DNA from 2 places in the Chryseobacterium sp. R2ACT005 genome. Region 2 is predicted to be linked to the other one. Evidence: riboswitches for the same ligand, from Rfam matches in the RefSeq annotation. Region 2 holds a riboswitch; the other holds the start of a gene.
The links. Region 2 has a riboswitch for cobalamin ahead of ACPF63_RS03130 (TonB-dependent receptor plug domain-containing protein). Riboswitches for the same ligand answer to the same signal wherever they lie in the genome.
Positions count from the first base shown of each region.

Region 1 (4,609 bases), 1.7 Mb from region 2:
CAGAAATTCACTGCAATGGAAAGTGTTACTTGAGCAAAGAGCTGGCAAAAGCCAATAACGAGACAGAGTCTACTCCTTTCAATAAAATAAAAAACTCAGGACAGAAAATTCTTGATATATATATATTGCCTGAGATAACAGAGGTTATCATTACTGGAAAAATTATACTTTCCAATTTCAACTTTATCTATGAAACAGCATATTCTTTTCTGTTTCTGACTCACATTTTCAAACCACCGGTTTTTTAAGTTAAACCATCACTATTCAACCACAAAAGTCACAAAGCTTACATCAATTAAAAATCAAAGATTTAAAAAAGTGTAAGTGTTCTTATTGTGCATAAAATCTATCACTTAAAAACTTAAGTGTAGGACTTTTGTGCCTTTTGTGGTAAAAAAGAATGTTTTCACATTACATAATTAGTATTCAACTTAAAAAATCAACAATGAAAATCTATAAATTTTTATCACTATTCTTTATTGCCTTTACTTTATTCTCTTTTGCAGCCTGCGAAAGCAGCAGGGATGACGAAAATCCACAGGATACCACACCCGGAAAACTTCAGATCAAATTTGAAAACGGATTTAATAATGTAGGAGATGTTGTTTTAAATCAGACGGTTCAGACTTCTTCTCAGGGACAAAAACACAATTTTTCGGCTTTAAAATATGTCATCAGTAACATATCACTGATAGACGAAAATGGAAATGAATTTAAATACAATGAAAACAATCCTGATAAAGGCGCTTTCATAGTAGATCAGGTGGATGCGGTAGCCGGAATTATATACCTGAATCTGGATGGTATTCCGAAAAACAATTATAAGAAAATAAAATTCGGATTGGGAATCAGCCAGAAAGCCTACTTACTGGGACAAGACGGGCAAGCGGAATTCTGGACAAAAGCCAAGCAGAAAGGGCTGACGTGGTCATGGGCTGCCGGGTATATTTTTGTGAAACTGGAAGGGAAATATGGAAATGATGCCCCTTCAAAGGAATTTATGAATCATACAGGAAATATGGGAAATGTTACCGCTAATGAACAGGCTGACCTATACCGTGAAATCACATTGAATCTTCCGACAACAGCAAGAGTGACGGGACAAATTCGTCCTTCTGTCCATATTCTTGCGGATCTGAATCAGTTTTTGAGTGGAGATAAAGCGCTTACCCTTACTACAACTAATGATATGTTGATGGGCTCAAACCAGCATTTGGTAGACGTTACCAATAACCTTACCAAAATGTTTAAAGTAGACCACGTTCACAATGATTAATTTTCTTATTAAAAGGATGTTGGTTCTGCTTGTATTGATTATGAGCTGTATTTCCTGTTCTGATGAGGTGATTCAGCCACTGGAAAAAGATGAAGCATACAATCTGCAGTTTCCTTCTTATTTTCCGGAAATGACTTTCGATAAATCAATCACTCCGGTAACCAAAAACGGAGTAGAGTTGGGTCGAAAATTATTCTATGAAGGAAGACTTTCCCGAAACAATACCATTTCATGCGGCTTCTGTCATATTCAGGAAAACGCATTCACCCATCACGGACATACTGTAAGTCATGGCGTAGATGACAGAATAGGAATCAGAAATGCGCCGCCCATTCAGAACATGGCTTTTTTAAAAAGATATATGTGGGACGGAGTGATTCATAACCTCAATGAACAACCGATAAGCCCTATTACAGATGTCAATGAGATGGACAGTTCTATACCGGAAGCCATTTCAAAAATAAAAGATGATCAGAAATATAAAAAACTTTTCAGGGAAGCGTACGGAGATGAAACCATTACCGGAGAAAGAATTCTAAAAGCACTGTCACAGTTTATGGCTTCTTTAATTTCTGCAGATTCAAAATATGACAGGTTCAGGCAGGGAAAAGAGCAGTTTACTTCTACAGAATCTCAGGGAATGGCTTTGTTCGGACAGAAATGCGCCTCTTGCCATAGCGGAGAATTATTTACCGATGAGAGTTTTAGAAATACAGGAATGTATTATAACACGGAATTCAAAGATGCAGGACGTTACAGAGTTACTCTTAATCAGGTAGACTGGATGAAATTCCGTGTTCCAAGTTTGAGAAACGTAGAATATACAGCACCTTATATGCATGACGGAAGGTTTTACACATTAGATGCTGTACTCAATTTCTATTCAGATCAGGTAGAAGATAATGCCAATCTGGATCCACAGCTGAAACAGAATGGTCATACAGGAATAGCCATGAATAGTCAGGAAAAACAGTCGATTATTGCTTTCCTGAAAACATTATCAGACAAAAGTTTTATATCCAACCCAAAATTTGCAGAATAAATTATAGAAAACATGAAGAAGATTATCGTAATATTAAGTTTGATTTTGTTTGGCCAGTATCAAGCGAAGACTATTAAAGACAGTATTTATATTGCTCCGGACAGCTTCAGTAGATTTGATTTTGATGATGACTGTGATGCATGTGGCTGTGCTGCCGGTAACGGATCTTCAGGCTTTGAATCTTTATTGAATCCACAGTTTATCGGAATCAAATACTTTGCACAGCATTACAAAGCAAAAGAAAATTTATTTGTAAAAGATCTTACACAGGATCAGTATTTTAATACCTTACAGCTATGGGGAAAAATTCCATTGACTAAAAAACTAAGTGTATATGCAAGTCTGCCATTTCATTTTCATGAAAAAAGGACTATGCAGGGAGATATCAAAATCAACGGAATCGGAGATCTGAACCTGATGGGAATCTATCAGCTAATGAGCTCTAAAGATAATTTCCATCACGTGAGCGGAGGTTTGGGCGTGAAAATTCCTTTGGGAAAGTTTGATGAAAAAGGAGCATCCGGAGTCAATCCGAGTTTTCAGTTGGGAACCGGAAGCTGGGATTATCAGGCGGCTTTGAATTATAAATTTCAGAAGAATAAAATAGCTGTATTGGTCAATACAGACTATACGATTAAAACAGAGAATAAGAAAAATTACCGTTTTGGAAACCAGTGGAACTACGCTGCAACAGGATTTTATCAGGTTGCAGGAAATGAAAAATCTATCTTTTCTGTAAAAACCGGAGTGCAGGGAGAAGTGTATGCTCAGAATAAACAATTTGATGAAGCGCTACCGAATACTGCCGGAAGTGCATTGTATGGGAAGATTGGGTTTGAAGCCTCTTATAAAAAACTGAGCCTGGGAAGTGAACTCATGCTTCCTATGTATACCCATTTGGCTGGTGGTGATATTGAAGCAAAATCCAGATTTAGTATTTTCCTGAATATCGGAATTTAAATAAAACCCCTTTTTAATCATGTTAAAGCTCCTTCGGGAGCTTTAATTGTTTATGAATCATGATTTTAATTGGGGGTTAGGAATAATTTTTTATCTTTGCCGAAATTTGGTGAGCCATAAAAAGCTCTTAAAAGGGAATCCGGTGAAAATCCGGAACAGACCCGCTGCTGTAAGCTCCGCACCAAGATTTTTGAAGAATATATCCACTGTTTTTTAATGGGAAGGATTTCAAAAATGGAGTAAGTCAGAAGACCTGCCAGAAAATAATCGTTTGACGCTTTCGTGGAATAAAGCTTAGGACATCAATGATTCTGTGCAGTGACAGCTGTGCTTTGTCGTTGTATTCTTATATCCATTAGCGTCTTCATTATCCTAAATGAGCTAATGGCGGCAAAACTAATTACTTCTGCAATTCATAAAGCTGTTTTCACAATACTGGTGTTAACATCTCACCTTTTGTCTTCTCAAACCAAGAAAAAAGACAGTGTTCAGGAAGAATCAATCAAAGGGATCAACCTTTACAAGAAAAACTTCAAAGAAATTCTTCCGGCACAAACTCTGCAGGGCGAGCAGCTGGAAAGACTGAACAGTCATTCTGTAGCAGATGCTCTTCGGTATTTTTCCGGTGTTCAGATCAAAGACTATGGAGGGATTGGCGGATTGAAAACCATTAATGTCCGAAGCCTTGGAAGTCAGCATGTAGGCGTTTTCTATGATGGAATTCAACTGGGAAATGCACAGAACGGACTGGTAGATCTGGGAAGATATTCTTTGGATGATCTGGAAGAAATATCATTGTATAACGGGCAGAAAAGCGAGATTTTTCAGCCGGCAAAAGATTTCGGTTCTTCGGGATCTATCTATTTACAGCCTAAAACACCCGTATTTAAAGGAATAAAGAAAACCAATCTTGTGATAAGAGCAAAAAGTGCCTCCATAGACCTTTTTAATCCGTCATTCCGATTGGAACAGAAAATTTCAGACAGAACTTCTGCCAGCTTCAGTGGAGAATTTCTGCAGAGTGATGGGATTTACAGATTTCGGTATGCCAAGAAATATCCTGATGGACAGCAGGCTTATGATACGATTGCAAAGAGACAGGACTCAGATATCAAAGCGAAACGTTTTGAAACTTCGTTAAACGGAACTTTAAATAACGGAAGCTGGAATGTAAGAGGCTATGGTTATATTTCAGACCGTGGAACGCCGGCTCCTATTGTGAATGGCCGTTTTGGAGGAAGGGGAGCAAGACTTTCTGATGAAAATTATTTCGTGCAGGCCAATCTTCGGAAAAAACTGTTTCCCAGATTTGAAACTCAGCTGAAAGCAAA
Region 1 is NZ_CP188192.1:4,241,568-4,246,176, reverse strand. Features, by position in the region: gene ACPF63_RS19565 (hypothetical protein) at 1-248, shown strand, start outside; gene ACPF63_RS19560 (MbnP family protein) at 446-1,276, shown strand; gene ACPF63_RS19555 (cytochrome-c peroxidase) at 1,293-2,318, shown strand; gene ACPF63_RS19550 (transporter) at 2,331-3,278, shown strand; cobalamin riboswitch at 3,369-3,553, shown strand; gene ACPF63_RS19545 (TonB-dependent receptor plug domain-containing protein) at 3,663-4,609, shown strand, end outside.
Region 1: it holds a riboswitch for cobalamin, as region 2 does, so the genes downstream of both, ACPF63_RS19545 (TonB-dependent receptor plug domain-containing protein) here and ACPF63_RS03130 (TonB-dependent receptor plug domain-containing protein) in region 2, are expected to answer to the same signal.

Region 2 (4,609 bases):
AACCAAAATATCATCTTCTGTTACAAATTCTGCAACAGGATTTAATGAAATATCAACTTATGACGTAGCTACTTCCACATGGGTAAACAGAGGAGGGCTGGTTCCTACCGGTTGGGACGGCAGTGTAAGTTCTACATGGGGAATGTCACCTAACGGAAATACTATTGTAGGGTTAGGATTTCTTACTGCTGCGAACGCACATGCTGTTAAATGGGATGAGGTAAACGGAATGGTTGACCTGGGAAGTATAGTTTCAGGACGCAGTTCCAGGGCAAATGCAATCAATGCGGCAGGAACCGTGATTGTAGGGTGGCAGGATGAGCCAACCGGAACAAGAAGCGGTGCAAAATGGCAGGATGGAGTAGAAAGTTTTATTACAGATAATAACGGGAATAATGTAGGAGAAGCAGGCGGAATTTCGGCTGACGGAAATACCATTATAGGATCTGCAAATCCTAATCCTTATGTTTGGAATGCTACAAGTGGGCTGACCTATATAACACATCCTAATGCTTCGTTCAATTTCAAAGGAGGAGCTACAGGAATTTCAGCTGATGGAACACGGGTTATTGGTTATTACAGAGCATTTGGAGCACCTCCAATGTCGGGAGAAGGTTTTATCTGGACTGCATCTGCCGGAAGAGTTAATCTGAATGATTATGCAGTATCCTTAGGAATTGCAACGAATGGAGTAACGATGGGACTTCCTCTGGCGATTTCACAAGACGGAAAGAAAATTGCCGGATCAGGGACGAATGCTTCAGGTCAAATAGTTGCTTTTTATCTGGATACTTCTGAATTCTTATCAGTAAATGATACCGTGAAAGAGAAAAACAGTGTTGGCATTTATCCTAATCCTGTAACTGATGTGCTTTATTTTAAAGGAACAGGAAAAATAGAAAAAGCAGAAATCTATAATATGGTTGGGCAAAGGGTGAAATCATTCAATACTGTGGAAGGACAAATTGATGTTTCATCTTTATCAAAAGGAGATTATATTCTGCAATACTCTGTGAAAGGAGAAAAACAAGCTTATAAATTCATTAAAAAATAACATATATAAATAGTAAAGTAGTGGGATGATGGCCGTTTTCAATTTTGAAAGCGGCTGTTTTTTATTTGCAAAAGTCTGAAATTTTTGATGTAAAAGCCGGTTTTTTGGCAAATACATATAAAAAACTATCTTTGCAAAAATTTTGGTTTCCAGTATTTTGGAATGAAAAGGGAATTGGGTGTAACTCCCATACTGTCCCCGCAACTGTAAATCGCAATAAAAGTTTCTGCAAACAGCCACTGTCTAAAACGGGAAGGAGCAGAATGCGAAAGTCAGGAGACCTGCCAACATTATAATCAAAAAACATATTGCTTTCGGAGGAAAAGTAAAAAAGTATGGATATAAAAAGATCTTTAGTACTGCTTTTTTCATCTTATGGCTGTTTTCTTTTTGGACAAGAGAAAACCATAGACACTATTTATGTCTTCGACAACCAGATGAATAGGGTGAAACTTTTTCATCCCGTAAAAATAATTTCGGCAGAAGAGGCCGAGAAAAACTCCAGTAATCTTTCAGAGCTCCTGAGATTTCAGTCACAGGTTTTTATCAAAGAAAATGGCCGTGGGGCTGTTTCTTCACCATCTTTCCGGGGTACTACCGCTCAGCAGACTGCATTTGTATGGAATGGGATTAATATCAACTCCAGTTTTTTAGGACAGGGAGATATCAATAATATTGCTTTGTTTGGCTATGATCAGATCGGTATAAAAGCCGGCGGTGGAAGTGTAGTCTATGGAAGTGGTGCCATTGGGGGAAGTATTCACCTGAATAATACCCTTGATTTTAATAAAGGTTTCCATGGTTCTTTATTTTCTGAGGTGGCTTCCTTTAATACCTATAATAATTTTGTAAAAGGTTCTTACAGCAATGATAAGTTCAGTTTTAAAGCTTCCGGAAATTATTCTGTAAGTGAAAACAATTATGAGGTAAGCGATCTGAATTACATCAACAGAAATGGAAATTACTATAATACCACATTCAATGCAGGTGCATCCTATAAAATAACCAACGATCATAAAATTTCGTGGCAAAGCCAGTTTTTCGATTCTTCACAGCATTATCCTGTGTATGAAGAAACGGGAACAAAAACAAAATATAAAACTCAAAGTATAAGAAGCCTTCTTTCCTGGGACTGGAATAAAACTAAGTTCGGCAACTCTTTTAAAGCGGCCTATACAGAAGAAAACTTTCAGTATTTCGGTTCGTTAAACCAGCCTAAATCAAGTGGGGGAACAGGGAAAAACTATATCTTTAAAAATGATTTCAATTATTTTCTGAATTCTAAGTGGAATTTTAATCTTATCGGAGAATTTCAGATCAATAAAGGTGAAGGATATCAGAGCGGAATATCCAGTGTCAGTAGAAATATTGGCTCTGTTTCCGGGTTGCTGAGGTATTTTGCTACTAAAGACCTGCGTTTTGAGGGTGGATTTAAGAAAGATTTTGTGGAAGATGTGAAGTCTCCGTTTATGTATTCATTCTCCGGAAAATGGAGTGCCGCAAAATGGTATGATGTAAGCGTTAACGTGTCAAAAAACTTCAGATATCCGTCATTTAATGATATTTATTATGAGCCGGGAGGAAATAAAGATCTGAGACCGGAAACGTCTACCCAGTTTGATATGGTGAATGAGTTCAGAGTAGGAGATTTCAGACTTACTTTGTCTCCTTATTATATGAACATTACAGATCTTATTGTATGGCTGCCTACTGCTTTGGGGTATTGGCAGGCATTTAATGTCAATAAATCTGAATCTTACGGATTGGAATCTCAATTGTCTTTCAGCAAACAATTGGGAAATCATAAAATCCGGGCTAATGCCGGGTACTATTATGCAAAATCTATTGATAAGGAAACGAAAATGCAAAGACCTTATGTTCCCATGCACAGAGGAATGGCCAATGTAGATTATGAATACGGTTTCTTTAAGTTTTTTGCACAGGGACTGGTGAATGGCGTTACTTACACTACAAGTGATGAAAAAAGATCAGAAGCAATAGATCCTTATTTTCTTTTAAATATGGGAGTTTCAGCAACACTGGCAAAAAAGTATACTTTAGGATTTAAAGTGAATAATCTAACGAATACTTATTATAAAACGGTTTCTTTTTATCCTTTACCGAAAAGAAATTATAGTGTGTATGCGACAATAAATTTTTAAAAAATTAAATTGAATAAATTATGAAAATAACTAAACTTTTAACTGTATTATTTGCAGTGGTTTTATTGTTTAACATGTCTTCATGTACAAGTGACTCTGCTGAGTTTGAAATGTCTCCGATCACTTACCAGAACGGATATTTTATCTCTAATGAAGGTAACTTCAACAGCCAGGGGGCTAAAGTAACATTTCTTACAAGAGATTTAAGCCTGAAGCAGGACGATGTATATGGTTATAACAACAGTAAAGAAATCTTAGGTGACGTTCTTCAGACCATTGGTCTTGACGGAAATAAGGCTTATCTTGTGATAAACAACTCGAACAAAATTGTTGTAGTAGACCGTTATACATTTAAGAAATTAGCAGTCATTTCAGATCAGCTTGATAATCCAAGAGGAATTACTTTTGCGAATGGATTTATTTATGTTGCCAACACCAATTTCATTGCTCATACTCAAAGTGTAACGAAATATAAAGCTTCTGATTATTCATTTGTAAGTAAAATCAACATGGCTGATGTTTCTGATAAAACAGTAGAAGCAGGAGGAAATGTTTTCGTACAGAATGCTTCATCAGGATTTGGAAATAAGATTACGTATATCAATACTTCCAACGATAGCAAAACTGAAATTTCCATTCCGAATGGTCAGATTGGAAACACTGTATCTTACAAATCCAATGTTTACACAATTTCTTCAACAGCTACAGATTCTTATATCTACAAGATTACGAGCGCAGGAATTATAACACCGGTAATTACTTTGACAGGAATTCCAAATGCTACAAATCTTCAGATTGATAACGATAAGTTCTATTTCAGCTCTGTCAATAAAGTATATACAACAAGCTTAGCTACACCAACAGTTCCTGCAAGTCCGTTATTAACAGCAGCGGATGGTGGACCTTATTATACGCTTTATGGATTTAATGTTATTGATGGAAGAATCTTTGCATCAGACGTTAAGAAGTTTACAGAAGAAAGTGAAATGGTAATATATTCAGCAGCTACAGGGAGCAAGATGGGATCCATTAAAACTGGAGGTCTTGGTGCTAACGGTACTTACCTGAATCCATAATACTTCACAGTATATAAAAAAATAATTTTTTATTTTTCATCATTTGTGTTTTTTTCCGGCCGGTTTCAAAAGAAACCGGCCGGCTTTGTTTTCCTTGTGAAAATAAAAAAACCGGCGGGATGGAACATCCCGCCGGGCTTTTATATTAGCTATAGATTGAATTAGATTGTTAATCCCAGTTTTTCCGCCTCAGCAATCACAAATTTTGTGGCTTCCTCTTTTTCATTTGGAATTTCACCTTCCAGAATGGCTTCTTTCACTTTCTCTTTCAAAATACCAATTTCACGGCCTGGCTTAAGATTAAACATTTGCATAAT
Region 2 is NZ_CP188192.1:665,076-669,684, forward strand. Features, by position in the region: gene ACPF63_RS03125 (T9SS type A sorting domain-containing protein) at 1-1,054, shown strand, start outside; cobalamin riboswitch at 1,181-1,357, shown strand; gene ACPF63_RS03130 (TonB-dependent receptor plug domain-containing protein) at 1,390-3,216, shown strand; gene ACPF63_RS03135 (YncE family protein) at 3,237-4,292, shown strand; gene ACPF63_RS03140 (CCA tRNA nucleotidyltransferase) at 4,454-4,609, opposite strand, start outside.